Regions from separate parts of the Phycicoccus sp. genome, predicted to be linked through region 1. Evidence: riboswitches for the same ligand, from Rfam matches in the RefSeq annotation. Region 1 holds a riboswitch; the other holds the start of a gene.
The links. A riboswitch is a leader RNA that binds a small molecule or an ion and turns the genes downstream of it on or off. The one in region 1 is predicted to bind glycine.
Positions count from the first base shown of each region.

Region 1 (15,805 bases):
CGGTGTCGAGAGTGAGAGTGTCGGCCAGCCCGGCCTCGTCGATGATCGCAAGGGTGCTGGGGCCGACTTGCTGGGCCCAGTCGGGGAGGTCGCTGTGCGCGATCGACCAGGTCAGCTTGGCGAGGGTGTCCGTGGTGGTTCCGATGTGGTCGCGCAGGACGGCCGCGGCGGCGGCCGAGGGCGCTAACCCGAGGACGGCTCCGCCGCCGCTGGTCCAGGCATTGGCCAGAGCGGTCATCGCGGTGGTCTTGCCCGAGCCTGCTGGTGCCAGGGCGAGCTGGACTCGACGACCGGAGGTCGCCATCGATCGCACGAGGGCGACCTGAGCGGCGTTGAGTGCGACACCGTTGGCGGCCTCCTCGAGGAGAGCGAGCGTGACGGCGTCCTCGCTCGCGGCGGGGCGGTCGAACTTGCCGGCGGCGGTGACGACTCGGCGCTCGGCGGTGAGGATCTCGCGGCTGGAGTACACGGCTGAGCCGGCGACCGTGTACACACTGGAACCGTCTTGGCGGCGCAGCGATGCGGGCTCGCTGACCCCGTCGCCGGTGGGGGTGAGGCGCACTGATGACGCTCTGAGGACGTGAGCGGTGACCTGGTCGATAAGCGCGTCGACGTCGTCGGGGGCAGTACCGAGGGAGCGGACTTGGCGGTGCGCTTCGGAGCGCACATGCCAACCTGCCATGTCGATCGGCGCTGTTGGATCTCGGTCAGGACTAGGTGCGCGGTGGACGCGACCCGGGCGTCATCTACGACGGGACGCGGCGTCCCAACAGCGGGGGAGAGGGCGTATTGCACCATCGTGGCGACTCTCTGCGAGCTGCCAAGTAGCTCCCGGGCCTGCGCGGCCCAGGACGCGCGCTGCTCGTCAACGGTGCGTGGGTCGTGCTTGGCGCCGCGAGTGTCCAGGGTGGCGACCTGTGACAGGTGGATGGACTCAACCACTGTCGGCGGGCGGCCATGGTCGGCCTGAAACGTGGCGGACAGTTCTCGGGTGCGCGCGACGATGCTGGCGCGGCGGCTCGACCAGCGGGCGATGAGTCGAGGATCGACGCCGACGATCTCGCGGACTGGTCGGCGCGAACGGTCCAAGGGTTGCCGTTCGGTGAACCGGACGCCGAGGCGTCGGCGCAGATGGCCTTCCAGTGCGGTGTTGTAGGTCTCGGAGGCAGCGACGTTGGCTTTGTACAGGAGGCGTCCGTCGATCGACAGCCATTTTCCCGACAGCGTCTGGACCTTGTTGGCCACCGCCACATGGGTGTGGAGGTCGGGGTCGCCGGAGCGGGAGTCACGGTGGACGAAGGCGGCGGCGACCAGGCCCTTGACGTCGACTTGCCGGACCCCGGCCTTGCCCTCTCGGCTGTACAGGGCGTGGTCCTCGATGAAGGTCAAAGCATCTCTAACGGCGTCGTGGTGGGCGAGTTCGATCTGTGCCGCGACCGACGGTGGCGCGACCGCCCAAAGCGCGCTGACCGACTTCACGGGAGAGAAGGTCAGGTCGAACCCGGCAATGGCACTGGTGCGCGGTCGCGTGTATCGCGCGATCGCCGACCCGAGCTCGCGGGCATCGAAGGGCTCGCGTCCCTTCTCTTCGCGGAACTGTTCGAGGGCGACCTCGGTGCGAACTCGGGCCTCGACCTCTGGCGACGCCATCTCAGCGTCGAAGCCCGCGATCCGTTGGGCGACCTGGACTTGGAACCCGGTGACGTCGCCCGCGTAGACCAAGAAGGGGGCACCAAGCCGCGTGACGGCCGCGCGGTCCCGTTCGGAGAGGTCCGGCCCAGCCAACGACGTGGCGAACCGCTGCGCGAGAGGGTGCAGCCCTTCGCCGTACAGAGCCTTCATCTGGTCGGCGGTGACCTCATCCCCCGCCGTGAGCCCCAGTACCCCCGACATCCCGCGCCCGACCCACTGGCCCGGAGTCTCACCGCTCTCGGCGTAGTAGGTCGCAAGCGGTATCCGGGCGTCGCCAGTGCGGTCGTGGGCGGCGACTTGCTGGGTGAGGTAGGTGTAACCAGCGCCAGCCGTGAGTTTGTGGAGACTCATCGTCACGATCACCCAAAGCCCGGCTGGAGGGCTCCGAGGTCACGTCACGACGCAGGGAGGGACCCGGGGTGCATGAGGTGTGAGACTCGGGGGTGTGACGTTCGTGGAGCGGCTGTCTTGAGGGCTGACCATGCAAGAGGCGCCACCGTGGTGAGGTTGGCACGTAGCTAGCGGACAAGTTTCCGGCAGCCTTTAGCCCGGGGGGCGTCCAAGAAGATTCCTGCTCTAGCAAGGGTGGAAGGGCCCGAGCAGCCTCAACAACCCTCGGACAACCCTTGACCGCGCCCCAGCCGGCGTCTTAACGTCACCGACAACAACAGAAGATCGCGCCGTTCGAACCAGGGCGGGAGAGTCGAGACCAGTTCTCGGCGCCGAAGGAGCAAACCTTCCCAGAATCTCTCAGGCCCACAGACCGTGCTGGTGAGGCGAACTCTGGAAAGCAGGCCCCATGGCCTGCACCCACGGTGCAAACCGCACACTGCGGTGAAGCTCTCAGGTCCGATGACAGAGCGGGGAGGCAACCACTCTGCCGTGCCCGCGCACGGTTCCTCACGGGAGCCTCCATGACCCACGAACGGGGCGAATTCTTCACTCGCCACATCGGCTTCACCCCAAACGAGCAGGCGGCCATGCTGGCCGAGCTCGGGTACTCATCTCTCGATTCTCTTATCGACGACGCGGTTCCCGCCGGTGTACGGATGTCTACCGAGCTCTCCCTGCCCCAGGCGGCGAGCGAGGCGCAAGTCCTGGCTGAGTTGCGCTCCCTTGCCGCGCAGAACACTCCCGGCGAGCCAATGATCGGGCTGGGGTACCACTCCACGATTACTCCTGGCGTCATCCGTCGGCGAGTGCTGGAGAGCCCGGCTTGGTACACCGCCTACACGCCATACCAGCCGGAGATCTCCCAAGGGCGGCTCGAGGCGCTGTTGAACTTTCAGACCATGATCGGAGACCTCACAGGCCTTCCCACCGCCAACGCGTCTCTGCTCGACGAGGCCACCGCGGTCGCCGAAGCGGTCACCATCATGCGACGGACCGCAATCCGTCACCGCGCGGTGGTCCTTGTCGACGCCGACGTCATGCCGCAGAGCGTGGCGGTGCTACGCACCCGGTGCGAGGCCGTGGGCGTTGAAGTCGTCCTTACCGACCTACGAGGCGGTCTTCCCGAGGACGAGGCCTTCGGTGTCGTGCTCCAGTATCCGGGCGCGTCCGGTTCCATCGCCGACCACCGGGTAACGGTCACACAGGCCCACGAGCGCGGCATGCAGGTCACCGTCGCCGCCGACCTGCTCGCGCTCACCCTGCTCACACCTCCCGGCGAGTGGGGCGCTGACATCGTCGTCGGCTCGACCCAACGGTTCGGGGTGCCGATGGGCTACGGCGGGCCCCACGCCGGGTACATCGCCGTGCGCTCCGGCCTCGAACGCAATCTCCCCGGGCGACTGGTGGGGGTGAGCGTCGACGCCGAGGGACGCCCCGCGTACCGGTTGGCGCTGCAAACGCGTGAGCAGCACATACGCCGGGATAAGGCGACCTCGAACATCTGCACCGCCCAGGTCCTGCTCGCCGTCGTGGCGTCTATGTACGCCGTTTACCACGGTCCGGATGGGCTGCGCCGTATCGCCCGCCGGATCCACACCGACTCCACAGGTCTCGCCGCCGCTCTGCACGCGGCTGGCGTCGAAGTCGTCCACCAGCAATTTTTCGACACGTTCATCGCCACGGTGCCTGGACGGGCCGGCAAGGTCATCGCTGCTGCAGCCAAGTTCGGGATCCACCTACGCGCCGTGGACGATGACCACGTCGCCGTCTCGGTGGGGGAGAGCACCACGCAGAAGCACCTGGCCGCCGTCCTTACCGCGTTCGGCGTCGCCATTACCCCGTCCCCGGGACCGGTGGCCCTGCCGGTCCTGCTCCTGCGGCGCACCGACGTCCTCACCCACCAGGTGTTCCGGACTCACCACTCAGAGACCAAGATGCTGCGATACCTGCGCTCCCTGTCGGACAAGGACTACGCGCTTGACCGCGGGATGATCCCGCTCGGCTCCTGCACCATGAAGCTCAACGCGACCACCGAGATGGAACCCATCTCCTTTCCCGGGTTCGCCGACCTCCACCCGTTCGCCCCGGCCGCAGCAGCGACCGGATACGCCACCCTCATCGGCCAGCTCGAGACCTGGCTCGCTGACCTTACCGGCTACGCGAAGGTGTCCATCCAGCCGAACGCCGGCAGCCAAGGCGAGCTGGCCGGACTGCTCGCCATCCGTGCCTTCCACCGCGCCAACGGGGACGAGCACCGCGACGTGTGCCTCATCCCATCCTCCGCCCACGGCACCAACGCCGCCTCCGCCGTCCTGGCGGGCATGCGCGTGGTCGTCGTCCGCGGCAACGAGGACGGCACCATCGACCTCGACGACGTGCGCGTCAAGCTGACCGAGCACGGCGACCGTCTGGCGGCCGTCATGGTTACCTACCCCTCTACGCACGGGGTGTACGAGGAAGGCATCACCGAGTTGTGCGACCTCGTGCACGACCACGGAGGCCAGGTATACGTCGACGGGGCGAACCTCAACGCCCTGCTAGGGCTGGCCGCTCCTGGCCTATTCGGTGGCGATGTCTCTCACCTCAACCTGCACAAGACGTTCTGCATCCCCCACGGCGGCGGCGGCCCCGGTGTTGGACCCATCGGTGTTGCCGCCCACCTGGCGCCCTACCTTCCCTCTCACCCATTACACCCAGACCCCGACCGACGTGCCGGCATCGGCCCGGTCGCTGCCGCGCCCTACGGGTCGGCCGGGATCCTGCCGATCAGCTGGGCTTACGTGCGGCTCATGGGTGCTGAAGGGCTGACGAAGGCCACGAAGGTCGCCGTGCTTGCCGCGAATTATGTGGCCAAGCGGCTGGCGCCGCACTACCCCACCCTTTACACGGGCAGCGACGGGCTCGTGGCGCACGAGTGCATCCTCGACTTGCGGCCGCTGACGAAGTCGACCGGCGTCACCGTCGACGACGTCGCCAAGCGGCTGATCGACTACGGGTTCCACGCCCCGACGATGTCGTTCCCGGTCGCCGGCACCCTCATGGTCGAGCCGACTGAGTCCGAGGACCTCGCAGAGGTTGACCGCTTTATCGACGCGATGGTCGCCATCCGCGCCGAGATCGAGGACGTCGCCGCCGGGCGGTGGGCCGTCGAGGAAAGTCCTCTCAGAGCGGCCCCGCACACCGCCGCGTCCGTGACCGCCGACGACTGGGACGAGCCGTACACGCGGCAGCAGGCCGCCTACCCCACGGGGTCGGCCGCGGACAAGTACTGGCCGCCGGTGCGGCGGATTGACGGCAGCCACGGCGACCGCAACCTCGTCTGTTCCTGCCCGCCGCCCGAGGCGTTCTCCGCGTGAGCGCCGAATCCACGACCAATACTTCGGAGCAGCCAATGTCCAAGACCACCGCCCTGCACGACGTGCACGCAGCCGCCAACGCCCAGTTCACAGACTTCGCCGGGTGGCGGATGCCCCTGCGTTACGGCAGCGAGCTCGCCGAGCACCACGCCGTGCGCACCACCGCCGGTCTGTTCGACCTGTCCCACATGGGCGAGATCGAGGTCACCGGCCTCGAGGCGTCCGCCTTCCTCAATTACGCCCTGGTGGGCGACTTTGCGGCGCTAGCCGTCAGCAAGGCCCGTTACACGATGATCTGCCAAAGCAACGGCGGGATCCTGGACGACCTCATCGTCTACCGCCTCGACGAGCACCGATACATGGTGGTCGCTAACGCCTCTAACACCCAGGTCGTCCTCGACGCCCTGAAGTCCCGGGCAGCCGGCTTCGACGCCACCGTGCACGACTCCCGTGACGACTGGGCCCTCATTGCCATTCAGGGTCCAGTGACGACGAGGGTGCTGCGGTCACTGACCGACGTCGACCTCGACGCACTGCCGTACTACGCGATCGCCGAAGGCCACGTTGGTGATGCACCGGCTCGCCTGGCCCGCACTGGCTACACCGGCGAGGACGGCTTCGAGATCTTCTGCAACCCCAAGCACGCGATTCAGATCTGGACCGCGCTGATCGATTTCGGCGCTGCCGCCGGTGTCACCCCCGCTGGGCTCGCTTGCCGCGACTCCCTGCGCCTGGAAGCGGCGATGCCCCTCTACGGCAACGAGCTCTCCCGCGAACTGACCCCTTACGAGGCCGGACTGGGCAGGGTAGTCAAGCTTGACAAGTCCGGCGACTTCGTTGGCCGCCAAGCCCTACAGGCCCGTTCTCAGGTCCCCGTCGACAAGGTTCGCGTCGGCCTGCTCCCACAAGGCCGTCGCGCTCCACGCGCCGGGGCCACCGTCCTAAACCCCGTCACCGGTCACGTCGCCGGCTACGTCACCAGCGGTGCGCCCTCGCCAACACTCGGACACCCCATCGCCATGGCCTACATCGACCTCGCCCTCGCCGAGCCTGGCACCTCCGTGACCATCGACGTCCGCGGAACAGCGGTGCCAGCCACCATCACCGCCCTGCCGTTCTACCGCCGCATCAACTGACCAATTCGATCCAGGAGAGCTCGATGACCAACCCCCCGCACCTGCAGTACACCGACCAGCACGAGTGGCTGCACATCGAGGGCGACCTAGCTCTCGTCGGCATCACCGCCTTCGCCGCCGACGCCCTCGGCGACATCGTCTATGTCGACCTTCCAGAAGTCGGCGCCACCGTCACCGCCGGCGAGGCGTGCGGAGAGATCGAGTCCACCAAGTCCGTCAGCGAGCTCTACGCACCCGTTGACGGCGAGGTCACCGAGGTCAACACCGGCGTCGCAGACGACCCGGCCCTGATCAACACCGATCCCTTCGGCGCCGGATGGATCCTGCGGATCCGCATTAGCGGCACTCCCCGCCTGCTCGACGCAGCTGGCTACAACGATCTCGTCTCCCGCGGATGAGCACGATGTCACCCAACCTCCTCAACGAGGACCTCGCGACTGTGGACCCGCTGGTCCATGCTGCGCTCGCCGCGGAGCTGCACCGCCAGGAGGAAACTCTGGAGATGATCGCCTCGGAGAACTTCGCCCCCATTGCGGTCATGCAGGCCCAAGGGTCGGCGGCGACCAACAAATACGCCGAGGGCTACCCGGGACGGCGCTACTACGCCGGATGCGAACACGTCGACGTTATCGAGCAACTGGCCATCGACCGTCTAACCGCCCTATTCGGTGCCCGTTACGCCAACGTCCAGCCTCACTCGGGCGCTCAAGCCAACACTGCAGTCTTCTTCGCCCTCCTCGAGCAGGGCGACACCATCCTCGGGCTCGACCTCGCCCATGGCGGCCACCTCACCCACGGGATGCGCCTGAATTACAGCGGCAAGACGTTCGACGTCGTCCCCTACCACGTCGGCGCTGACGGCCGCGTCGACATGGACGAGGTCGCCGATCTCGCCCAGGTACACCGGCCCCGCATGATCATCGCGGGATGGTCGGCCTACCCGCGGCATCTGGACTTCGCCCGGTTTCGAGCGATCGCTGACGAGGTCGGCGCCTACCTGTTCGTCGACATGGCGCACTTTGCCGGCCTCGTGGCGGCCGGGCTTCACCCCAACCCGGTCGCTCACGCCCACGTAACAACCTCCACCACTCACAAGACGCTCGGCGGACCCCGCGGAGGAGTGATCCTCACCGACGATGCCGGCATCGCCAAGAAGATCAACAGCGCCGTCTTCCCCGGCCTTCAAGGCGGCCCCCTCGAGCACGTCATCGCGGCCAAGGCGGTGTCCTTCCTGGTCGCGGCCAGTCCCGAGTTCCGTGAACGTCAGCAACGCACTATCGACGGTGCGCGGCTGCTCGCCGATCGCCTCCTGAGCGAGGACGTGCGCCGCGCCGGCGTCGACGTCCTCACCGGCGGTACCGACGTTCACTTGGTGCTCGTTGATCTCGTCGCGTCGTCCTTGGACGGCAAGCAGGCCGAGGACCGGCTCCACGCCGTGGGAATCACGGTGAACCGCAATGCTGTTCCCAACGACCCGCGCCCGCCCATGGTGACCTCGGGGCTGCGCATCGGAACCTCCGCGCTAGCGACGCGAGGATTGGGAGCGGACGCGTTCAGCGAGGTCGCCGACATCATCGCCGCGGCTTTGTCTCCCGACCTCACGAACGACCAATTCCAGATGCTGCAGGAGCGGGTCCGTGTACTGGCGCGCAACTACCCGCTCTACCCGGTCCTGACCGATGAACGCTGACCACACCCTCGAGGAACCGACGTGGCACTGAGCGCCTTTGACCTTTTCTCGATCGGCATCGGACCCTCCAGCTCACACACCGTCGGCCCAATGCGGGCCGCGGCCTCCTTCGTCGACAGCCTAGACAACGACCAAGTCCTGTCATCGGTGGCCCGCGTCCGCACGCAGCTGTTCGGCTCCTTGGGTGCCACGGGTCACGGACACGGCTCCGACAAGGCCGTCATCCTGGGACTGTCCGGCCACCACCCGGAGACCTGCGACCCGCGGAACGTCGACGCCCTTTTGGGGCATGTTCGCGCCAGCTCGCGTCTCGAACTCGGTGGCCGCCATGTCGTGGTCTTCAACGAGGGCGATGATCTCGTGCTGCACCGCCGGTTGAGCCTTCCGCTGCATCCGAACGGTATGACGTTCACCGCGTACGACGGGATGGGCGCCACCGTTGCCGAGCGTTCGTACTACTCCGTCGGAGGTGGCTTCGTCGTCGGCGAGGACGCCACCGGCAACACCGGCATCGTGCCGGACCAGACCGCCCTCGTCTACCCGTTCACCACCGGCGACCAGCTGCTCGGCCACTGCCGTCGGACGGGGCTGTCCATCGCGGAGATCATGATGGCCAACGAGACCGCCTGGCGCTCCGAGAGTGATGTGCGCACCGGCCTGCTGGACATCTGGGCCGTCATGAGGGAATGCGTCGCCAACGGCATCGCCACCCCAGGGACGCTGCCCGGTGGCCTGAAGGTCCCACGCCGTGCGCCCGGGCTCGCAGCCCAGCTCGCTTCGGAGAGTGCCGAGGGCGACCCGCTACGCGGCACGGACTGGCTCACCCTGTACGCGCTCGCTGTCAACGAGGAGAACGCTGCCGGCGGCAGGGTCGTCACCGCGCCCACCAACGGGGCAGCCGGGATCATCCCGGCTGTTCTGCACTACTACAAGAGCTTCGTGCCTGCGGCCGACGACGACGGCGTGGTGACCTTCCTTCTGACCGCCGCAGCCATCGGCGTGGTCTTCAAGGAGAACGCGTCCATCTCCGGCGCGGAGGTCGGCTGTCAGGGAGAGGTCGGGTCCGCGTGTTCCATGGCTGCGGCGGGCTTCGCTGCGGTCACCGGTGGTTCATCAGCCCAAGTCGAGAACGCCGCCGAGATCGCGATGGAGCACAACCTGGGACTGACCTGTGACCCGGTCGGAGGGCTCGTCCAGATCCCCTGCATCGAGCGTAACGCCATCGCGTCAGTCAAAGCCGTCACCGCTGCCCGGACCGCCCTGCGCGGCGACGGCACGCACATCGTCTCGCTCGATAAGGTCGTCAAGACGATGCGCGAGACGGGCGCCGACATGAAGGTCAAGTACAAGGAGACAGCGCGAGGTGGACTGGCGGTCAACGTGATCGAGTGCTGACGGCCCTCAGCACATGACACCAACAATGGCGGTCTACTAGAGGCGATCTCGGGTCACCGGCTTCTTCTACCCGCCTGGATGACGACCTGTTCAGCAACGAGTCCACATCACTGCCGCCCCCTCGCGCGATGAGGTGGTGGGCCGGACAGCGTGGGCAGCCCTGCTAAGACATGGGCTGGACCCTATGCATGGTCGCTCGCAAGGTCGGCCGGATCGGGTAACCGCCGCCGTTGCAGGACTGTGTGGACCCGGCGCACGTTGCAGGTTGTTCGGTTTGAACCGCGCTTGTCGTTCCCGCTGGACTTCAGACGGTGGCTCCGCTGCCCAAGCTGAGAGCTGCTGCGGTGCCTTGCGGGAGCGTGTTGAGGACTGAGGTACTGGGTGCGAGTCGTTCATCCGGGCCCAAGAGTCAAGCCGAGCGCCGCCAATCCGAGGGTGCGTGCTCATTAAACATGCCCATTGACTTGTGGACCTAAACGAGGTCCAATAGGCCAACACATCAACGCGCGTCATGCCGCGCACTGGCCTGGGTAGCAAGGGAGACTTCTTGTGGACGAGATCAGCCGGATCACCGAGGGGCCCGTTGAGGGACATGCGGGTGCGATGGTGGGCGATGGGAGGTCTGGCGACGAGGGACACGGCCTAGCCGCCGGCGCCGTCAGCCTTCCGCAGAGCATCATCTTCTCGGTGGCCTCTTCGGCACCTGGGCAGGCAACCGCCGTCACGATCGCGGGACTCGTCGCAGCCTCGGCGTACGCCGGAGGGGTGGCGGTTCTCATCACCACGTTGCCGATGTTGGCAATTGCCTTCGCTTACCATCGATTGAACATGTGGAGCCGCGACTGCGGCGGTTCCTATATGTGGGTCGGCAAGGCCATCAGCCCTTACGTGGGCTTCATGGTGGGCTGGGTGATGCTGACGGGCTACCTGCTAGGGACTGTGGCCGACATCTTGCCGATCGGACCGGCCGTACTCAGCTTCCTGGGAATGGCCGCGGATGGGGTCATCCCGTCACTCATCACTGTCGCGGTGGCGGGTTTGCTGGTGATCGCCACCGCGGTGGTCGGCGTACAAGTAACGGCTCGTTTCCAGGTCATCATCGCCAGCGTCGAATACGTCATCCTGCTGGCATTCTGCGCCATTGGCATCTACAAGGTTTACCTCGTGCACGCTCCCGGGACGATGCGCCCGAGTTGGGAATGGCTGTCGCTCAACGGCGTCGGCGGGCAGGGGAGTCTCGTAGCAGGGATGTTGATCACGGTCTATCTGTTCACCGGTTGGGACAGCGCTCTCTACCTCAACGAGGAAACCGAACGACCAGAGAGTAACCCCGGCCGCGCCGCCATGATGTCTGTTGTCATCCTCGGCCTCTTCTACGCCCTGCTGCAGTTCTCCCTCCAGGGGGCTGCGCCGGCCGCAGACCTGCAAGAGCACGGCGGCGATGCCCTGACGTTCCTAGCCACGTCCCTGGTGGGAGAAGGATGGGGGAAGTTCATGTCTGTCGCCGTCATCCTTTCCGTGCTCGGTACGACTCAGGCCTTCTTGGTTAGTGCCGCGCGAATCGCCTTCTCGATGGGAACGGACCGCGTCTTGCCACCGGCATTCGGCAAGCTGCACCAGCGCTACCGCACACCCGTATTCGCCACGGTGCTGTTCGGCGTTGTCATGATTGTGGCTACCTGGGTCTATGTGCTCTCCTCCTCCATCGCGGGCGCGTTCGACGTAGTCGTCTCCATCACCGGAGTTCTGTTCGCCCTCTTCTATTCAGCGACCGGGATTGCGACCGCCGTCTTCTATCGCAAGTTTGCCCAGCAAAGCGCGATGAACCTTCTGACCACCGGCGTCCTTCCGCTTGCCGGGGCGGGGGCGCTGGGCTGGGTTGCCATTCGCTCGATCATGGACTTCGACTCGCAGGCGCTCTGGTCGGTGCTCGCGGTGGCCGCGCTGGGCGTCGTGATGCTCGTCGTGTCGGCAGTGAAGTACCGCCCGGAGTTTTTCCGCATGCCACGAGAGGCCTACGAGCCCACTGATGCGCTCTGAAGTCAGGCCTCTACCAACCACTAAATTACAGGAGCCTTGTCGATGAGGATCGGCGTACCTAAGGAAGTCAAGAATCACGAGTACCGGGTGGCGATCACTCCCGTGGGCGTGCACGAGCTGGTGGCGCACGGCCACGAGGTGTACGTCGAGCGAGGGGCTGGTCTTGGCTCATCGGTCCACGATGCCGAGTACGTCGGAGCGGGTGCGAAACTGCTCGACTCGGCGGACGATGTGTGGGCCGGTGCTGACATGGTGCTGAAGGTCAAGGAGCCGGTGTCCGAGGAGTACCACAGGATGCGCGAAGGGCTCGTCCTCTTCACTTACCTCCACCTGGCTGCGGATCGCCCGCTGACCGAGGAGTTGGTCAACCGCAAAGTGACTGCTATCGCGTACGAGACTGTGCAGCTGGCCTCGGGCGGGCTCCCTTTGCTCTACCCGATGTCTGAGGTTGCTGGCTGCCTGGCTCCGCAGGTTGGCGCCTACTCGCTACTCAGGGCCCAAGGCGGACGTGGTGTCCTGATGGGTGGTGTCGGTGGCGTAGCAAACGCCAAGGTCGTCATCATCGGCGCCGGCGTATCCGGTCAAAACGCTGCCAATATCGCACTCGGGATGGGTGCCGACGTGACGATGCTGGACACCGACCTGGACAAGCTGCGGCTTTCGTTCTGGCGCTACAACAACCGGGTTCACGCGTTGGCCTCCTCCACGCTGGCTATCGAGCAGCAGGTCACTGAGGCCGACATGGTGATCGGCGCGGTGCTCGTGCCCGGCGCGGCGGCGCCCAAGCTCGTCTCCAATGAGATGGTCTCGCGGATGAAGCCGGGTTCGGTGCTGGTGGACATCGCAGTGGACCAGGGTGGTTGTTTCGAAGACACCCACGCGACTACGCACGCGGATCCGACCTATGAGGTGCACAACTCCACGTTCTACTGTGTTGCCAACATGCCCGGTGCCGTTCCTAACACCTCCACGTACGCCCTCACGAACGCGACGCTGCCATACGCCGTTGCGCTGGCCGACAAGGGCTGGCAGAACGCACTGCGCAATGATTGCTCGCTGGCGCTCGGCCTCAACGCCCACGCCGGGCAGATCACGAACGGACCGGTCGCAGAAGCTCATGGTCTGATCAGCGCCAAGCTCGAGGACATCGTCGACTAGCGTGGCGCCGGGCCTCCGCAAGGCCACTGGGCCTAATCGGTGCGATAATGGACTTTATGACCGCACAGAAGGCCACGCTCCGGCTCTCAGATCAAACTCAGAGCGGTGGGTCGGCTCGGTTCGAGACAATTGCCCAGCCCCGCGCACACGACTTCGTTGTGGAGCAGATCAGGCGACAGATCGCCTTGGGGGTGATCGCGCCTGGGTCGGCACTGCCGCCGGAGCGCGAGCTAGTGAAGATCTTCGGTGTGGGCCGGCTCACCGTCCAGCTGGCCATCGGCCAGCTCGAGTCCGAGCATGTGATCGAGACACGGCGCGGCCGGCACGGTGGCAGTTTTGTAATTGCGCCGTCGACAGACGAGCGAGCGTTGGACTATCGCCTCATTGAGCTGCGACGCGACGCAGATGAGATCTTGGCATCGGTCGAATACCGATGCATCATCGAGCCTGCAGCGACGTCGATGGCCACGAGGAAGCTACGCGTGAAGCAGCTGCGAGAGCTCGAACGTCTGCAGGACAGCTTGGAGAGTTCGTCCGACGACGCCGAGTTCATGCGGTGGGACACGGCCTTCCACCTAACGATCGCCGAGCTCACCGGAAACCGGCTCATTGTCGATGCGCTCGAGCGGATTCGGCTCGGCCTAAACCCCGCCCTGCAGCTGCTGCCTGACACTTCCATCTGGCACGAGCTCTCGAACCACGAGCACCGAGAGATCCTGGCAGCCATGGGCAGAAAGGACGCGTCAGCAGCCGGGCAACTGATGCAGAGTCACATCACCCACGCCGAGCAGAGCATTCGTTCTCTGCTGAAGTCCCTCGCGCGCCGCTAGTCCCCGCATGGCTTGACTTCGGTCGAAGCGTGAGCTAAAAAGGACTCGAAGCTAGTCCTTTAGTCATTAAGTGAGTGAGTCCATGCTGAGATCTCTTGGTCCGCTGTCGGCGCCGTGGCGGGTGGCAGAGTGATGGTCGCCTACCCAACCATCGGTCTGTCTGTCTACCTCGAGACGGCCTCGTGGGGGGTCTGGAGCAAGCGCGCAGCTCTGTTGCCAGCGACCTACCTAGATGCGCTGGCCGACGCTCGCGCTGTACCCGTGTTGTTGCCACCGTCATTGGATGCCCGGGCCAGTCTCCGCGGTGTTGATGGACTGGTCTTGGTCGGGGGTCCAGATATCGATGCCCGCCTGTACGGTGAGCAGCGGCATCCGTCCGCCGACGAGCCGCGCGTCGAGCGGGACGCTTGGGAGCTCGAGCTTCTTGCCGGAGCCATGGACCTCGACCTACCTGTGCTTGGAATCTGCCGCGGCATGCAGCTCATCAACGTCGCCCGAGGCGGACGACTCAATCAGGCGCTTGAGGCCGGCGACGCAGACTCGCTGCATCGACCACGGGTTGGGGTTTTCGGCGAGCACAGCGTCCGTGTAAGTCCGCTCAGCTGGCATGGACAGGTCCTCGGCAACGCTGCACGCGTCGCGACATACCACCATCAGTCGGTGAATGTCGTCGGCAGCAACCTACGTGCCGTTGCCCACGCTGAGGACGGCTGCATCGAGGCTATCGAGTCCTGTTGCGGGACCTACTTGCTTGGGGTGCAGTGGCACCCGGAGGAGGACCCCGACCGGACTCTCATTCGAGGCTTCGTGGAGCTGTGCCAACCGGGGAAGCGGACGCGCGTCAGCAGCACTACCCAAGCAGACGAGGGCAAGCGCGGATGGCCACCGCTAAACCAGGAGGGCGTGACGATCAACCGATCGACTCGGGCGCAGTTGCGGGCGACGTGCCAGCTGTAACCCTCGGGTCGCGAGGTCGCCTCGACTGAAGCCGCGGGACAACAACGTGTACGAGTGCCACGTGTGGATCAACTCGAACATTGACCACTACGGAGCTCGGCACGACCAGCCTTGGAGGGCATCATCCCTACCTCCCCGAGACCTTCAGTTCGACTCGACGTGGCTCGATTAGTCACTTGTCGCAAGCGCGCGAGGCCTGCGCGACCGTCCATCACATCGCGAGCGGCACAAGAAGAGGAGACGACACATGCAAACTCACTTTGAGCTGGTGAACCCGTCAACGGGCGAGACCCTTGAAACCGTCGAGCTTGCCTCGGCGGAGCTCGCCGATCGAACTATCGCTGATGCTCACCAGGCGTCGTTGACGTGGAGGGAGGTCTCGCCGGCCGACCGCGCGAACCTGCTGCGTCGCTTCGCCGAAGAGGTCGACGCAGACCGAGAGAACCTTGCCCAGTTGGAGGTCAGGAACTCGGGCCACACGATCTCCAATGCGAGGTGGGAAGCCGGAAACGTGCGTGATGTCCTCAACTACTACGCGGCCGCCCCGGAGCGACTTTTCGGCCGTCAGATACCGGTGGCTGGGGGCTGGGATGTGACCTTCAAGGAGCCGCTCGGAGTCGTAGGGGTGATCGTGCCGTGGAACTTCCCGATGCCTATCGCGAGCTGGGGATTCGCGCCAGCGCTAGCGGCCGGCAACGCAGTGGTCCTCAAGCCGGCAGAAGCCACCCCCCTGACGGCCATGCGACTTGCCGAGCTGGCCCTCAAGGCGGGCATCCCTCAGCACGTATTCAACGTTCTTCCGGGGCGCGGGGCGGTCGTAGGTCAGCGATTCGTGAATAACCCGCTCGTTGCCAAGGTCGTCTTCACGGGGTCTACCAAGGTGGGCAAGGCGATCATGGCGGGCTGTGCGGCGCAGGTGAAGCCGGTGACGCTCGAGCTCGGAGGCAAAAGTGCCAACCTGGTGTTTGAGGACGCGGACCTGGAGCGCGCGGCAGCGCTCGCGCCGTACGCCGTGTTCGACAACGCTGGCCAAGACTGCTGCGCCCGCTCACGGATCCTGGTGCAACGCAGCGTGCTCGACCGGTTCATGGAGCTGTTCGAGAAGGCGGTGCTTGCGATGCGGGTCGAGGACCCGGCGCTGGAAACTTCCGAGATGGG
Region 1 covers NZ_DAOLAC010000003.1:50,191-65,995, forward strand. Annotated here, with positions in the region: gene PKA89_RS03265 (AAA family ATPase) at 1-304, opposite strand, end outside; gene mobF (MobF family relaxase) at 235-2,055, opposite strand; glycine riboswitch at 2,378-2,468, shown strand; gene gcvP (aminomethyl-transferring glycine dehydrogenase) at 2,607-5,441, shown strand; gene gcvT (glycine cleavage system aminomethyltransferase GcvT) at 5,438-6,577, shown strand; gene gcvH (glycine cleavage system protein GcvH) at 6,601-6,975, shown strand; gene glyA (serine hydroxymethyltransferase) at 6,972-8,267, shown strand; gene PKA89_RS03295 (L-serine ammonia-lyase) at 8,289-9,662, shown strand; gene PKA89_RS03300 (APC family permease) at 10,212-11,702, shown strand; gene ald (alanine dehydrogenase) at 11,745-12,860, shown strand; gene PKA89_RS03310 (FCD domain-containing protein) at 12,917-13,690, shown strand; gene PKA89_RS03315 (aldehyde dehydrogenase family protein) at 14,895-15,805, shown strand, end outside.

Region 2 (15,805 bases), on a different contig from region 1:
GCCAGCTCTCGACCGGCGTCGTCGTCGTCCTCGGGGTGCGGATCTTCTCCAACGTCGCCGCGATCCGCCGGCACCTCTTCGACGCATGAGCGAGGAGCCGGGCGGCCCCGGACGGGCGCCGCGCGACGCCCGGCACGCATGGGCCCGGCTGCGGCGCGCCGGGTCGCCGCGCCCGAGCCGGTCCAACCTCCTCGCGATGCTGCTCGCCGCCGCGCTGGGCTTCGCGATCATCGCCCAGGTCCGGCAGACCTCGATCCAGGGGCTGGAGACCCTCCGCGAGGACGAGCTGGTCCGGATCTTCGCCGACGTCGACCAGGACGGCGACCAGCTCTCCGGCGAGGTGCGCGACCTGCAGTCCTCGCTCGACCTCCTCAAGAGCCGCACCACGGGCGAGCAGGAGGCGCAGCGGGCGGCCCAGCAGCGCCTCGACGCGCTCGGCATCCTCGCCGGCACGGCGCCGGCCACCGGACCCGGCGTTCTCGTCCGGATCGACGACCCGCAGGGCAAGGTCCGCCAGACCATCATCCTCGACGCCGTCCAGGAGCTGCGGGCGGCGGGCGCCGAGGCCATCCAGGTGGGGTCGGTGCGCGTCGTCGCCTCGACGTGGTTCGCCGACACCGACGCCGGCATCTCGGTCTCGGGCACCGAGGTGCGCCCGCCGTACCTCATCCGCGCGATCGGCGACTCCGACACCCTCGCCGGCGCCATGCAGATCCCCGGTGGGGTCACCGCGACGGTCCGCCGGGCCGGGGCGGAGGCCACCGTCGAGATCCAGGACAAGGTCGAGGTGGGCGCGTTGCTCAGCGTCCGCACGCCTCAGTACGCTCGGCCGGTACCCACGCCCACCCCCTGACGCGACACCCGCGCACCGGACAGGAGAACCATGAGCGACCTCGAGTACCCCGCAGGCCTGCGCTACACCGCCGAGCACGAGTGGGTCCGCGAGGAGGGTGACGTCGTCCGCATCGGCATCACCGCCTTCGCCCAGGAGGCCCTCGGCGACGTCGTGTACGTCAGCCTCCCGGGGGTGGGGGACACCGTGACGGCCGGCGACACCTGCGGGGAGGTCGAGTCGACCAAGTCGGTCAGCGACCTCTACGCGCCCGTCTCCGGTGAGGTCACCGCCGTCAACCCCGCCCTCGACGCCACCCCCGAGCTCGTCAACTCCGACCCGTACGGCGAGGGCTGGATGTACGAGCTGCGGCCGGCCGACGCTGCCGACGTCGCGGCTCTCCTCGACGTCGACGGGTACACCTCCCAGCTCTCCTGAGCCGCGCACACCTCGCAGGTCACCCCGGGCGCGGGACTTCCACGCCGTCGTGATCTAGGGTGGGCACTCCCCGGGAGACACCGAGGAAAGGGTGGTAGGGACGAGATGACCAGCGACGAGCGCGGAGGCGACCAGCAGCCCGTGCCGGAGCCCACGACCATGCGCCTCCAGGCGGTCGAGGGTGCCCGCGTCGAGCCGCAGGGCGAGGCCGAGCACGTCCTGACCAAGGCCGACCTCGCGACCGTCGAGGCCCTGCGCCCCGGGACCGCGCTCCTCGTCGTCCTCCGTGGCCCGAACACCGGGGCCCGCTTCCTCCTCGACGACGACGAGGTGCTCGCCGGGCGGCACCCGGACAGCGACATCTTCCTCGACGACGTCACCGTCTCGCGCAAGCACGCCCAGTTCCGCCGCTCCGGTGGCACCTTCGTCGTCCGCGACGTCGGCTCGCTCAACGGCACCTACGTCAACCGCGACCTCGTCGAGGAGGCCACCCTCTCCACCGGCGACGAGGTGCAGATCGGCAAGTTCCGCCTCGTGTTCTACGCGGCGGCGAGCGACTGACGGCAGGCGCCGGTGCGCCCCCTGACCATCGGGGCCGTCGTCACGGCCCTCGCCGAGGAGTTCCCGGACGTCACCGTCTCCAAGGTGCGCTTCCTCGAGGCCGAGGGCCTCGTCACGCCGGAGCGCACCGGGTCCGGCTACCGCCGGTACGCCCCCGCCGACGTCGAGCGGCTGCGCTACGTCCTGCGGGCGCAGCGGGACCTCTTCTGGCCGCTGCGGGTCATCAAGGACTCGCTCGCGGCGATCGACCGCGGTCTCGTCCCGGCCGGCGCCGAGCTGCGGCCGGTCGTCCCCGAGCCGGCGCCCGACCCCGAGGTGCCCGACGCCGCCGCCCTCCTCGAGGAGGCCGCGCTGCGGCTGACCCGGGCCGAGCTCGCGACCGCCGCCGGGCTCGACGACACCGCCGTCGCCGACCTGCTCGACCACGGCCTGCTGCGCCCGGACGCCGACGGGCTGCACGGCGCCGACGACCTGCGGGCGGCGCGGGCCGCCGCCGGCCTCGCCCGCTACGGGGTGCAGGCGCGGCACCTGCGCGGCGCCCGGACAGCCGCCGACCGCGAGGTCGGGCTCGTCGAGCAGGTCACCGGCACCCTCCGCGGGGCGGACGGCCGGCGCGCGGCGGCCGAGGTGACCCACCTGGTCCTTGCCCTCCACGCCGCGCTCGTCCGCGGCGGTCTCGCGGCCGGCGGCTGACGGACCGGACCCGGCGCCCGACACCGCTGCGGGGGAGCGGGGTACGGTGGCCGTGTGAAGGTCATGGACGTGCTCGGGGTCCGGGTCGAGATGCCGAACAACCAGCCGATCGTGCTGCTCCGTGAGCGCGACGGGCTGCGCTACCTGCCGATCTGGATCGGGGCGGCCGAGGCCACCGCCATCGCCTACGCCCAGCAGGGCGTCGTGCCGCCCCGGCCGTTGACCCACGACCTGCTCCGGTCGGTCATCGACGACCTCGGCCACACCCTGACCCGGGTCCGCATCGTCGCGCTGCGCGACGGCGCCTTCCACGCCGTCCTCGACATCGACGGCGGCGCGCAGGCCGGGGGCACCGACGTCGACTCGCGCTCGTCCGACGCCATCGCCCTCGCCCTGCGGGCGGGCGCCGAGATCGTCGCCGAGGACGAGCTGCTCGACGAGGCCGGGGTCGAGATGGCCGAGACCGAGGACGACGAGGTCGAGAAGTTCAAGGAGTTCCTCGACCAGGTCTCGGCCGACGACTTCGACACCGACCCGGAGTCCTGAGACCGCCTCGCGCGTGCCGACCGCCCCGCGCGCCGCGACACGCCGGTGAGCGTGCCGGGTCGACGGTCGTTGACCACTGTCACATCCGTCTCTACTGTCACACCAGTCACAGAAGTGACCGAGGGAGTGACGCCGGTGTCATTTCCCGGCGTACAGTCGGCCAGAGACGTCGGCAGCACCAGGAGGTAGGCGTGAGCTCCACGGGAGAAGCGCGGCAGGGCGGTCGTCCCGCACCCACCGTCGCGCAGGGCGTCCTGTTCGCCGACGACCTGCCCGAGCTCGACGACGAGGTCGGCTACCGCGGCCCGACGGCGTGCAAGGCTGCTGGCATCACCTACCGCCAGCTCGACTACTGGGCACGCACCGGGCTCGTCGAGCCCTCGGTCCGTGCGGCCGGCGGCTCCGGCACCCAGCGCCTGTACGGCTTCCGCGACATCCTCGTGCTCAAGGTGGTCAAGCGCCTCCTCGACACCGGCGTCTCGCTCCAGCAGATCCGTGGCGCCATCACCGTGCTGCGGGCTCGCGGGGTCGAGGACCTCGCCGGCATCACCCTCATGAGCGACGGCGCCTCGGTCTACGAGTGCACCTCCACCGACGAGGTCATCGACCTCCTGCAGGGCGGGCAGGGCGTCTTCGGCATCGCCGTCGGCAAGGTCTGGCGTGAGGTCGAGGGCACGCTCTCCGACCTGCCGAGCGAGCGTGCGGAGGGGGAGGGCGGCGCCGAGGCGCTGCACCCCGACGACGAGCTCGGCGCCCGTCGCGCCGCGCGCCTGGCCTGAGGCCCGCAGCACCGGTCCACCGGCCCCGCCGGTGGTAGGTTGAGGGTGCCGCTCACACCGTGCGGGAGAGTCCTCGGCACAGCAGGCCGGGGCGCCGAAGGGGCAATTCTCCCCAGAACCTCTCAGGCGCAAGGGACCGCGCGGGACAGGCACCTCTGGAGGGACCACGCGCTCCGACAGAGGGGGAGGACGCCGTCACCGTCTGCCTCCGGAGGACCTTCGTGAGCACGCCCGCCCGTCCCGCCTTCGCCGCCCGCCACATCGGCCCCCGCGAGTCCGACCTCGCCGGGATGCTCAAGGTCGTCGGCCGTGAGTCCCTCGAGGACCTCGTCACGACCGCCGTCCCCGGGGGCATCCGGTTCGAGGGAGACCTCGACGTCCAGCCCGCCGGGTCCGAGGCGGCCGTCGTCGCCGAGCTGCGCGAGGTCGCGGCCCGCAACCGCGTCGTCCCCTCGCTCATCGGTCTCGGCTACTACGGCACGCTGACGCCCGCGGTCATCCAGCGCAACGTCCTGGAGAACCCGGCCTGGTACACCGCCTACACCCCGTACCAGCCGGAGATCTCGCAGGGCCGGCTCGAGGCGCTGCTCAACTTCCAGACCGTCGTCGCCGACCTCACCGGGCTCCCGACGGCGGGCGCCTCGCTCCTCGACGAGGCCACGGCGGCGGCCGAGGCGATGACGCTGATGCGGCGCTCCTCGAAGGTCGCCGCCGACGCCGTCCTCCTCGTCGACGCCGCCGTCTTCCCGCAGACCCTCGGGGTCGTGCGCACCCGCGCCCTGCCGCTCGGGCTGGACGTCGTCGTCGCCGACCTCTCCGACGTCGCCAGCGCCGACGCGCTGCGCGAGGCCGCCGGCGGCCGGGAGGTGTTCGGTGTCCTCGTCCAGTACCCCGCGGCCGACGGCCGGCTGCGCGACCACCGGGCCCTGGCCGCCGCGGCCCACGAGGCCGGTGCCCTCGTCACCGCCGCCGCCGACCTCCTGGCGCTGACCCTCGCGACCCCGCCGGGGGAGTGGGGCGCCGACGTGGCGGTGGGCACGACCCAGCGCTTCGGGGTGCCGATGGGCTTCGGCGGCCCGCACGCCGGCTACATGAGCGTGCGTGCCGGCCTCGAGCGCACCCTGCCCGGTCGCCTCGTCGGGGTCTCCCTCGACGCCGACGGCGCGCCCGCCTACCGCCTCGCGCTGCAGACGCGCGAGCAGCACATCCGCCGCGAGAAGGCGACCTCGAACATCTGCACCGCCCAGGTGCTCCTCGCCGTCATGGCCAGCATGTACGCGGTGTACCACGGCCCCGAGGGGCTGCGCGCCATCGCCCTCACCGTGCACGCCCATGCCCGCGCCCTCGCCGAGGCCCTGCGGGCGGGTGGCGTCGACGTCGCCGACGGTCCGTTCTTCGACACACTCGCCCTGCGCGTGCCCGGCCGGGCCGACACCGTCGTCGCGGCTGCCCTGGCCGAGGGGGTCAACCTCTGGCGCCACGACGACGACACGGTGTGGCTGAGCGTCGACGAGACGACCGACACCGTCCTCCTCGGCAAGGTCTGCCGGGCCCTCGACGTCGAGCCGCCCACCGCCGTCGAGCTCGCCGCCCCGGCGTGGCCGGAGGCCCTGACCCGCACCTCGGAGTACCTCACCCACCCGGTCTTCTCCGCGCACCGTTCCGAGACGGCGATGCTGCGCTACCTGCGCCGCCTGGCCGACCGCGACTTCGCCCTCGACCGGGGGATGATCCCGCTCGGCTCGTGCACGATGAAGCTCAACGCGACGACCGAGATGGTCGCGATCACCTGGCCGGAGTTCGCCGAGCTGCACCCGTTCGCCCCGCACGAGCAGACGCGCGGCATCCGCGGCCTCGTCGACGAGCTGTCCGCGTGGCTGTGCGAGATCACCGGCTACGACGCGGTGTCGCTCCAGCCGAACGCCGGCAGCCAGGGCGAGCTCTCCGGGCTGCTCGCCATCGCCGCCTACCACCGGGCCAACGGCGACGACGCCCGGCGGGTCTGCCTCATCCCGAGCAGCGCGCACGGCACGAACGCCGCGAGCGCGGTGATGGCCGGGATGAAGGTCGTCGTCGTCGGCACCGACCCGGTCTCGGGCAACGTCGACCTGGAGGACCTGCGGGCCAAGGTCGAGCAGCACCGCGACACCCTCGCCGCGATCATGGTCACCTACCCCTCGACCCACGGCGTCTTCGAGGACACCATCACCGAGCTCTGCGCGATGGTGCACGACGCCGGCGGGCAGGTCTACGTCGACGGGGCGAACCTCAACGCGCTCGTCGGCGTCGCCCGGCCGGGCCGGTTCGGGGCCGACGTCTCGCACCTCAACCTGCACAAGACCTTCTGCATCCCGCACGGCGGCGGGGGTCCCGGCGTCGGGCCGGTGGCCTGCCGCGAGCACCTCGCGCCCTACCTCCCCAACCACCCGCTCGACCCGCAGGCCGGCCCGGAGACCGGGGTCGGCCCCGTCTCGGCGGCGCCGTACGGCTCGGCCGGCATCCTCCCGATCTCGTGGGCCTACGTCCGGCTCATGGGTGGCGAGGGCCTGCGGCACGCGACCGAGGTGGCGGTGCTCAACGCCAACTACGTCGCCTCGCGGCTGCGCGACCACTACCCGGTCCTCTACTCGGGCACCGACGGGCTGGTCGCCCACGAGTGCATCCTCGACCTGCGCGGCATCACGAAGGAGACCGGGGTCACCGTCGACGACGTCGCCAAGCGGCTCATCGACCACGGCTTCCACGCGCCGACGATGTCGTTCCCGGTCGCCGGCACCCTGATGGTCGAGCCGACCGAGAGCGAGGACCTCGGCGAGCTCGACCGGTTCTGCGACGCGATGATCGCCATCCGCCGCGAGATCGACGAGGTCGGCTCGGGCGGGGTCGCCGTCGCCGACAGCGTGCTGCGGCAGGCGCCGCACACGGCGGTGTCGCTGGCCGGCGACTGGGACCACCCGTACGACCGGGCGACCGCTGCCTACCCGGACGGGGTCGACCCGACGGCCAAGTACTGGCCGCCGGTGCGTCGCATCGACGGCGCCTACGGCGACCGGCACCTCGTGTGCTCCTGCCCGGCGCCCGAGGCGTTCGAGGAGGACTGAGGACGTTCAGGCCGCGGGGGCGGCGTCGCCGGCCCGCACCTCGACGTCGCTCCCGGCCGTTCCCTTGGTGACGACGACCTGGTGCCCGATCCGGGCCCGCAGGTCGGCGACGTGGCTGACCACGCCGACCGCCCGGCCGCCCTCGCGCAGGCCGTCGAGGACGGAGACCACCTGCTCGAGGCTGTCGTCGTCGAGGCTGCCGAAGCCCTCGTCGACGAAGAGCGTGCCGAGGTCGAGGCCGCCGGCCTCGTCGCGGACCGCGTCCGCGAGGCCGAGGGCCAGGGCGAGCGAGGCCATGAACGACTCGCCGCCGGAGAGGGTGGCGGTGTCGCGGACCCGGCCGGTCCACTGGTCGAGGACCCGCAGCCCGAGGCCCGAGCGGGCCCCGCGGGCGGCGCGGTCGTCGGTGTGCTCGAGGAGGTAGCGGCCGGCGCCCATGACGGCGAGCCGCTCGTTGGCCAGCGCCGCCACCTTCTCGAGGCGGGCGGCGAGGACGAACGAGGTGAGCCGCATCCGCAGCGTGTTGTCGCCGCCGGTGCCGCCGACCGTGTCGGCGAGTTCGCGGACCCGGTCGTGCCGGTCGGCGAGGGCGACGACGCCCGCGACGTGCTCGGCGAGCCGTGGCCGCAGCCGCTCGACGGCCCGGCCGGCCCGGACCAGCGCGTCGTGCCCGGAGGTGCCCGCCAGCACGGCCCGGCGGGCCTCGGCGTGCGCCTGCTCGAGGGCGGCGAGGTCGGGCGGGTCGGCGGCCAGGGCGGCCGCGACGTCGGGCTCGGCGAGGGTGGCCAGCGCGGTGGCGCGGTCGCGGTCGTGGGAGAGGACCTCGTCGCGGAGCCGGTCGGTCTCCGAGACCGAGAGCAGGGCCGCGGAGGCCGCTGCGGCGGAGGGGAACCCGGAGTCGTCGAGGGCTGCGATGAGGGCCTGCTCGGCCTCGGCGTGGCGTTCACGGGCCGCGTCGAGGGCGGTCTCGGCGGCCGCGAGCTCGGTGAGGGCCCGGCGCACCGTGACGTGCCGGGCCGGGTCGCTGGAGGCGCACGGGCAGTCGGCGTGGGCGGCGAGTCCGGCCTCGAGACGGCCCCGGACCTCCTCGGCCTGGGCGGCGACCTCGGCCGTCCGCTCGTCGAGGGCCGTCGCGGCCGTGACCGCCTGCTCCAGGGCGGCGGCCACGCGGTCGGCCTCGGCCCGCGTGCGCACCTGCTCTGCGTCGGCCTCGGTGAGCCGGCGCTTGGCCTCGCGGGCGGACTCGAGCGCGGGCCGGGCGTCGGCGAGCGCGGCGACGAGGGCGCCCCGCGGGGGGGGCGCGGGGGGGGGCCAGCGCCGCCGCCCGCCGGGACTCGAGGGCGGCGACCTCGGCGCGGGCGACGGCGACCATCTCGTCGGCGGCGGCCAGCGCCTCGGGGGTCACGGGGTCGGCGGCGACGGCGGGGGACGGGTGCTCGCGCGCGCCACAGACCGGGCAGGGCGCGCCGTCGGCGAGCCCACCGGCGAGTTCGGCGGCCATCTCGTCCAGGCGCCGCTGCTGCAGCCCGATGAGCGCCGCGAGCGCCGAGGAGAGGTGCTCGCGGGCACGGACCAGCTCGGGGTCGAGGGCGGCCACCCGGGCCCGGTCGGCGTCGACCTCGTCGAGGAGGGCGACGCGGCGCTCCTGCTCGACGACGGAGGCCGCGAGGTCGTCGGTGCGGGACCCCTCGGCCGTGAGCCGGGTGACCGCCTCCGCGGCGGCCTCGGCCGCCGCGCGGGCCACCGGCAGGGCGTCGGCGAGCCGGGCCCGCCGTTCCTCGAGGTGAACCCGGCGGGCGGTCCCCTCTTCGAGGGCGGCCGCGAGGTCGCGGGCGACGGCGGCGTCCCGCCCGATCGCCGCGGCGGCGTCGTCGAGCGCGCTCGTCCGGTCGGCGAGCTCGGCGGCCGGCGCCTCGCCCGTGGTCACCTCCAGGGCGTCGAGCCGTGCGGCGCGTCGCACGACGGTCTCGGTGTGCTCCGCGACCTCGCGGTCGAGGCGCTCGAGCGCCGCGAGATGGCCCCGCAGCGCGGCGGCGCGGTCGGCGGCGGCGAGCCGGTCACGGAGGGCCTCATGAGTCAGGGCCTCGGTGTCGAGCACGGCGATCCGGTCGCGCGCCTGCTCGCCGCGGCGCCGGAGCGCGGCGACGGCCCGGGCTTCGGTGAGCGCCTGCTGGGCCCCTGTTTCCACGGTCTCGGCAGTGTCGAGGGCCGCGAGCGAGGTGGTGAGCCGGGTGGCGACGTCCGCGGCGACGGCGTCGAGCCGCGCCGGGAGGAGGTCGAGGGGGGTCTCGGCCACGGGTGGCCCGGCGGCCTCCGGGTCGTCGCCGGCGGCCAGCGGCTCGAGGGCGTCGGAGAGCCGGACGAGGTCGTGGTCGAGGGCGGCGCGCGCGGCCTCGAGCTCGGCGGCGCCGTCGCGCCGGGCGTCGGCCAGCCACTGCTCGACGTCGGCGTAGACCCCGATGTCGAAGAGCCGCTGGAGCAGCTCGCGACGCTCCTCGGGTTCGGCACGCAGGAACGTCGCGAACCGGCCCTGGGGGAGCAGGACGACGGTGGCGAACTGCTGCAGGCCCATGCCGAGGAGGTCCTTGACGACGTCGGCCACCTCGTCGTGGCGGGTGCTCAGCCCCTCCCAGGTGCCGCCGCGGCGCTCCTCGAGGAGCACCGAGGGCTGGACGCGCGTCGTGCCGTCGCCGCGCTTCTTGGGGCGGTGCCACTCGGGGGAGCGGGTGAGCCGCAGTCGACGACCCGCGACGGTGACCTCGAGGACGACGACCGGGGCCGTGCCGGGTGCGGCGTGGTCCGAGCGCAGCGACCGGCGCGAGCGCGAGCCCGGGACGTCCGCGTAGAGGGCGAAGCAGACGGCGTCGAGGAGGCTCGTCTTGCCCGAGCCGGTCGGACCGTGGACGAGGAACAGCCCGGCGGCCGAGGCGGCGTCGAGGTCGACGACGACGCGGTCGGCGAACGGCCCGAAGGCCTGGACCTCGAGCCGGTGGATCCTCATGCCGCTCCCGTGCCCCGGGCCGGCGCGGCGACGCCCTCGTCGTCGGCGAGGCCGCGGGCGACCCGCGCGGCGGTGACCGCCTCGTCGAGGAGCGCGCGCTCGGCGTCGTCGGCACCCCGCCCGCCGCGCACGTGCCCGAGGAAGTCGCAGCAGACCTCGACGGCCGACGCCTCCCGGACCCGGGTGGCGTACGGGCGCAGCGGCACGGCGGCGCCCTCCGGCTCGAACCGCAGCTCGAGGGTGTGCGGGAAGCGGCGGCGCAGGCGTTCCATCGCGCCGAGCGGACGGGTCGGGTCGGTGAGCGTCACCTGGCACCAGGCACGCTCGGCGTCGGTGTGCCGCGGGTCGGCGAGGAGCTCCTCGAGGCGCCCGCGCAGGACGGCGAGCGAGCGCTGCACGGGGGCGTCGACCTCCTCGACGACGGGAGCAGCGCCCGCGAGGTCGACGAGCAGCCCACCCTTGCGGTGCGCCCACTCGCTGAACGACATCGCGACCGGCGACCCGCTGTAGCGCACGGTGTCGGAGACCCGCTGGCGGCCGTGGAGGTGCCCCAGGGCGGCGTAGTCGACGCCGTCGAAGACATCGGCCGGGACGAGCGAGACCCCGCCGACCGAGATGTCGCGTTCGGACTCGCTGCCGACCCCGCCGGAGACGAACGCGTGCGCCATGACGACCGTGCGCCCGCCACGGACGGCGGCGTCGGCGCGCACCCGGTCCATCGCCGCCCGCAGCACCGCCGCGTGGGTGCGCTCCGGGGCCCCGAGGACGTCGGCGACGAGCGCCGGCTCGAGGTAGGGGAGTGGGTGGACGGCCACGTCACCGAGCAGCACCGGCCGGCCGACGTCGGCGACCGAGGTGCGGATGTGGACCCCGGCCCGCTCCAGCAGCCCGGAGGCGAAGCCGAGGCGGATGGCGGAGTCGTGGTTCCCGCTGGAGAGGACGACCGCGGCCCCGGCGTCGACGACGCGCTCGAGGGTCTCGGAGAGGAGGGCGACGGTGTCGGGGGCGGGCATCGCGCGGTCGTAGACGTCGCCGCTGACGAGGACGGCGTCGACGCGCTCGGTGCGGACCACGTCGACGAGGTGGTCGAGGTGCGCGGCCTGGGCAGCGAGGAGCCCGACCCCGTGGAACGAGCGCCCGAGGTGCCAGTCGGAGGTGTGGAGCAACCGCACGGACCCCACGCTAGGAGAGGGCACCGACGGACCCGTGGACCGAAACGCGCCTCCGGCTTCCGCGCCACCGCGGGATGTGGTTGGTTGTCGTCATGGGAGCCGAGGTCACCGCGCAGAGCTACTCGCGTGAACAGCGGCAGCGCTACCGCGAGAAGGTGCGCCAGAACCTCGACGTCTTCGAGCGGATGCTCACCCAGAGCTCGTTCGAGTTCGACCGGCCGATGACCGGCCTCGAGATCGAGCTGAACCTCGTCGACGAGCACCAGCAGCCGCACTTCCACAACGCCGAGGTGCTCGAGGCGATCGCCGACCCGGGCTACCAGACCGAGCTGGCGCGCTACAACATCGAGCTCAACGTGCCGCCGCGCCCGCTGCCCGGTGACGCCGCCCTCGAACTCGAGCACGACCTGCGCGAGAGCCTCAACGCCGCCGACCGCAAGGCGAAGGAGGTCGGCTCGAAGATCGTCGCCATCGGCATCCTCCCGACGATCATGCCCGAGCACTACGAGGGCGACTGGATCAGCGCGAACAACCGCTACACGGCGCTCAACGACTCCATCGTCCTGGCCCGCGGTGAGGACGTCTACCTCGACATCGAGGGCCCGACCGGCGAGCGGGTCGCCACCTACTGCAGCTCGATCGCCCCCGAGTCGGCGTGCACGTCCGTGCAGCTGCACCTCCAGGTCGCGCCGCACGAGTTCGCGCAGCACTGGAACGCCGCGCAGGCGCTGTCCTCGGTGCAGCTCGCCCTCGCCGCGAACAGCCCCTACTTCTTCGGCAAGCGCCTGCACGCCGAGACCCGCATCGAGCTCTTCAGCCAGGCCACCGACACCCGCCCGGTCGAGCTGAAGAACCAGGGCGTGCGGCCGCGGGTGTTCTTCGGGGAGCGCTGGATCACCTCGATCTTCGACCTCTTCGAGGAGAACGTCCGCTACTTCCCGACCCTGCTCGCGGAGATCACCGACGAGGACCCGATGGCCAAGCTCGAGGCCGGCATCGCCCCCGAGCTCGCCGAGCTGCGGCTGCACAACGGCACCGTGTACCGCTGGAACCGGCCGATCTACGACATCGTCGGGGGCACGCCGCACCTGCGGGTCGAGAACCGCGTCCTGCCGGCCGGCCCGACCATCGCCGACGTCCTCGCCAACGCCGCGTTCTACTACGGCGCCGTCCGAGTCCTCGCCCACGCCGACCGCCCGGTCTGGACCAAGCTGAGCTTCGCCGCCTGCGAGGAGAACTTCCGGCGGGCCGCCCGCGACGGGATGGACGCGCGGGTCTACTGGCCCGGGTTCGGCGAGGTCTCCGCCGACGAGCTGGTCCTGCGCCACCTGCTGCCGATGGCCCACGAGGGCCTGCGCCAGTGGGGTGTCTCGGATGCCGTCCGCGAGCGCTACCTCGGCATCATCGAGGGCCGGGCGACGACCGGGGTCAACGGGTCGGAGTGGCAGACCCGGATGGTCGAGCACGTCGAGGCGCAGGGCCACGACCGGCGCGAGGCCCTGCGACGGATGGTCGAGCGGTACGCCGAGCTGATGGACGCCAACGACCCGGTGCACACCTGGCCGCTGCCGTAGCCACGGCGCCGGGTCCGCGGCTCACCCGCGGGCGTTCCACGCGCGGATCGCCGGCCGGTCGTGCTCGTGCCCGAGGACGCACAGCGCACCGGCGTCGAGGACCACGCAGGCCCCGAAGCGTGGCTCCTGCCGGAGGTAGGTCGCGGTGAGGACCCGCAGGGCGTGGCCGTGCCCGACCAGGACGACGTCGTGCGCCGCCAGGTCCGGTCCGACCCGCTGCAGGACCCGGGAGGCGCGGGCCGCGACCTCCTCGACGGTCTCACCGGGGGTCTCGCCGGGGACGACGCCGTCCTCGAACACCGTCCAGGCGTCGCCGCGACGCCCACGGATCTCGGGCGTCGTCAGCCCCTCGTAGCCGCCGTAGTCCCACTCGCGCAGGTCCGGGTCGACCCGGTCCACGCGCAGCCCGGCCAGCTCGGCGGTGCGGCGGGCCCGCTGCAGCGGGGAGCACACGACGAGCCCGACGTCGAAGGCCGCGAGCGGCCCGCGCAGCGCCTCCGCGTCCCGCTCGCCCGCGGGAAGCAGCGGCAGGTCGGTGCTGCCGGTGTGTCGTCCGTCCCGGGACCACTCGGTCTCGCCGTGCCGGACGAGGAGGAGACGGCCGCGGGTGGACATGCCCGCCATCCTCGCAGCCGGGTGACAGGATGGCGGGGGTCAGCCGCCGCCGAGAAGGGGAGCCTGAGATGACCGACGAGACCCCGCCCACCGGAGGCACCGGCCTCGGTCACCGCAGCGTGACGATGACCCGCCTCGAGAAGGGCCTCTACGAGGTGACCAACGTCCGGGGCGGCACGATGCTCGTCGGTGGCGGTGGTGACTCGGCCGAGTTCACCCCGGTCGAGCTGTTCCTCACGGCGATGGCCGCCTGCAGCGCCACCGACGTCGACTTCATCACGAGCCGGATCGCCGAGCCCACGTCCTTCGAGGTCGGCTCCGAGGGCGTCAAGAGCCGGGACGAGGGCGGGAACCACCTCGCCGACATCGAGATCACCTTCCGCGTCCGCTTCCCGGAGGGCGAGGACGGCGACCGGGCGCGCGAGCGGCTGCCCCGGGCCATCGCCCAGAGCGGGGACCGGCTGTGCACCGTCTCCCGCACGGTCCAACGCGGCGCCCCGGTGACGTACCGCTCGGAGTGAACCGGGCCTAGGCTGCGGGGATGGCGCGCTACCTCGACGTCCACCCCGTCGACCCGCAGCCGCGGTCCATCGCGCAGACCGTGGCCGTCCTCGACGAGGGCGGCCTGGTCGCCTACCCGACCGACTCCGGCTACGCCCTCGGGGCCCGGATGGGCGACCAGCAGGCCAAGGAGCGGATCCGGGGCATCCGGCGGCTCGACGACCGGCACCACTACACGCTCGTCTGCCGCGACTTCGCCCAGCTGGGGCAGCTCGTCCACGTCGACAACCACGTCTTCCGGGCGGTCAAGGCGGCGACCCCGGGCCCGTACACCTTCATCCTGCCGGCGACGCACGAGGTGCCGCGGCGGCTGCTCCACCCGAAGAAGCGCACCGTCGGCGTCCGCATCCCCGAGCACCCGGTGGTCCGGGCGCTGCTGGCGGCCCTCGGCGAGCCGATGCTCTCCTCCACCCTCATCCTCCCCGGCGAGGAGGAGCCGATGACCGACGGCTGGGCGGTCAAGGAGGCGCTCGACCACGTCGTCGACGTCGTCCTCGACTCGGGGGAGTGCGGCACCGAACCGACCACCGTTGTCGACTTCACGAGTGGCGAGCCGACCGGCGAGGTGGCCCGGCAGGGCGCCGGGGCCTGGCCGGCCCGCTGAGCCCTCGCGGCCCCCGACACGTGTGAGCCCCCGGCGCCGGTGAGCCGGCCGGCGCCGGGGGCGAGAGGTGGTCGGCCCGCGCGGCCGGAGGGGGAGGACAGGCGACGCCGCTGGGGGCGTCGGCGGCCGGCTGGGTGCGGGCGGTGTGACCACCTCCGACCACGGTAGGAGCCGCACGGTCATCGTGGGACCAGTGGCATGTCAGGACTCGGTAAGAGTTCGGTCAGGGTGGCCCCGGGTCGCGCTCAGCCGGTCGGGGAGCCCCGCAGGACCGCGAGGACCCGCCGGTCGATCGCGCCGGGGGAGTGCCGGGTCTCGAGGTTGACCTCACCCATCCACGCCTCCAGGGCCGGCTCGACGGGACCCGCGTGGCCGGCCGCGGCGAGCAGCCGCGACACCTCGTCGCGGAGGGGTCCGGTGAGCGGCTCGACGTCCTCGGCCGTGCCGAAGTAGAGCGTCGAGAGGCCGTGGACGCGCGCGAGCTCGGTGGGCGCCTCCGGGTGGTCGTCGACCCGCAGGTCGGCGACGACGCCGCACCCGTCGTAGCCGGCGCCGGGGGCCTTGACGAGGAGCGCGGCGCTCTGCCGGCCGCGCGCGTCGCCGCCGGCGGCGTCCCCGGCGAGGAGGACCGCGAGCAGCCGGGCGTCGAGCGCGTGTCCCCGGTGTGCGTGCCACGCCGAGACCATCGCCTCGACCACCTCGGGACCGGTGAGGATGTTGCCCTGGACGGCGAAGGCCGTCTGCGAGTCCCCGGCCGCCTCCCCACCCGCCCAGTGCATGCACCCGGAGCCGGTGAACGTCGCGGCGCCGTCCGCGCCGACGACCCCGACCTGACGGTCCTCGCGCCCGGCGTCCCCGGCCGTGGCCCGCTCGAGGGCGGCAGCGGCCGTCAGCCCCTCGAGCAGGCCGTCCTCGACCTCGTCGAGGTAGGCGACCCGGGCCATCGCCTGGGTGGCCAGGGCGCACCGGCCGGGGACGACGCGGGGGACGACGGAGCCGACGGCGAGGAACCTGCTGGCGACGGCGACGCCCCAGGCCTCGCCGTCGTGGGCGGCGATGGAGAAGGTCATGCCCTCGACCCTAGGCGTCAGACGACGTCGAACAGCTCGGTGTGGATGTGCTTGGAGGGGATGCCCCGGTCGCTCACGATGCGCGTCGCGGCGGCGACCATCGGGCCGGGGCCGCAGACGAAGACGTCGACGACGTCACGGCCGCGGCGGCGGGGGAGCGCGCGCTCGAGGACCTCCTCGGTGAACCGGCCGACCTCCCCGTCCCAGTCCTGCGGGGGTTCCTCGAGGATCTCGACGATGCGCAGGTCGAGCTGCTCG
Region 2 covers NZ_DAOLAC010000007.1:84,934-100,738, forward strand. Annotated here, with positions in the region: gene PKA89_RS07025 (small basic family protein) at 1-89, shown strand, start outside; gene PKA89_RS07030 (DUF881 domain-containing protein) at 86-853, shown strand; gene gcvH (glycine cleavage system protein GcvH) at 884-1,270, shown strand; gene PKA89_RS07040 (FHA domain-containing protein) at 1,430-1,831, shown strand; gene PKA89_RS07045 (MerR family transcriptional regulator) at 1,844-2,524, shown strand; gene PKA89_RS07050 (bifunctional nuclease family protein) at 2,579-3,070, shown strand; gene PKA89_RS07055 (MerR family transcriptional regulator) at 3,262-3,849, shown strand; glycine riboswitch at 3,902-3,998, shown strand; gene gcvP (aminomethyl-transferring glycine dehydrogenase) at 4,071-6,950, shown strand; gene PKA89_RS07065 (SbcC/MukB-like Walker B domain-containing protein) at 6,957-7,463, opposite strand; gene PKA89_RS07070 (SMC family ATPase) at 7,894-9,951, opposite strand; gene PKA89_RS07075 (exonuclease SbcCD subunit D) at 9,948-11,123, opposite strand; gene PKA89_RS07080 (glutamate-cysteine ligase family protein) at 11,216-12,697, shown strand; gene PKA89_RS07085 (histidine phosphatase family protein) at 12,719-13,312, opposite strand; gene PKA89_RS07090 (OsmC family protein) at 13,381-13,833, shown strand; gene PKA89_RS07095 (L-threonylcarbamoyladenylate synthase) at 13,854-14,477, shown strand; gene PKA89_RS07100 (DUF1028 domain-containing protein) at 14,723-15,547, opposite strand; gene PKA89_RS07105 (ferric reductase-like transmembrane domain-containing protein) at 15,565-15,805, opposite strand, start outside.
Region 2: another riboswitch for glycine. It lies ahead of gcvP (aminomethyl-transferring glycine dehydrogenase); the one in region 1 lies ahead of gcvP (aminomethyl-transferring glycine dehydrogenase).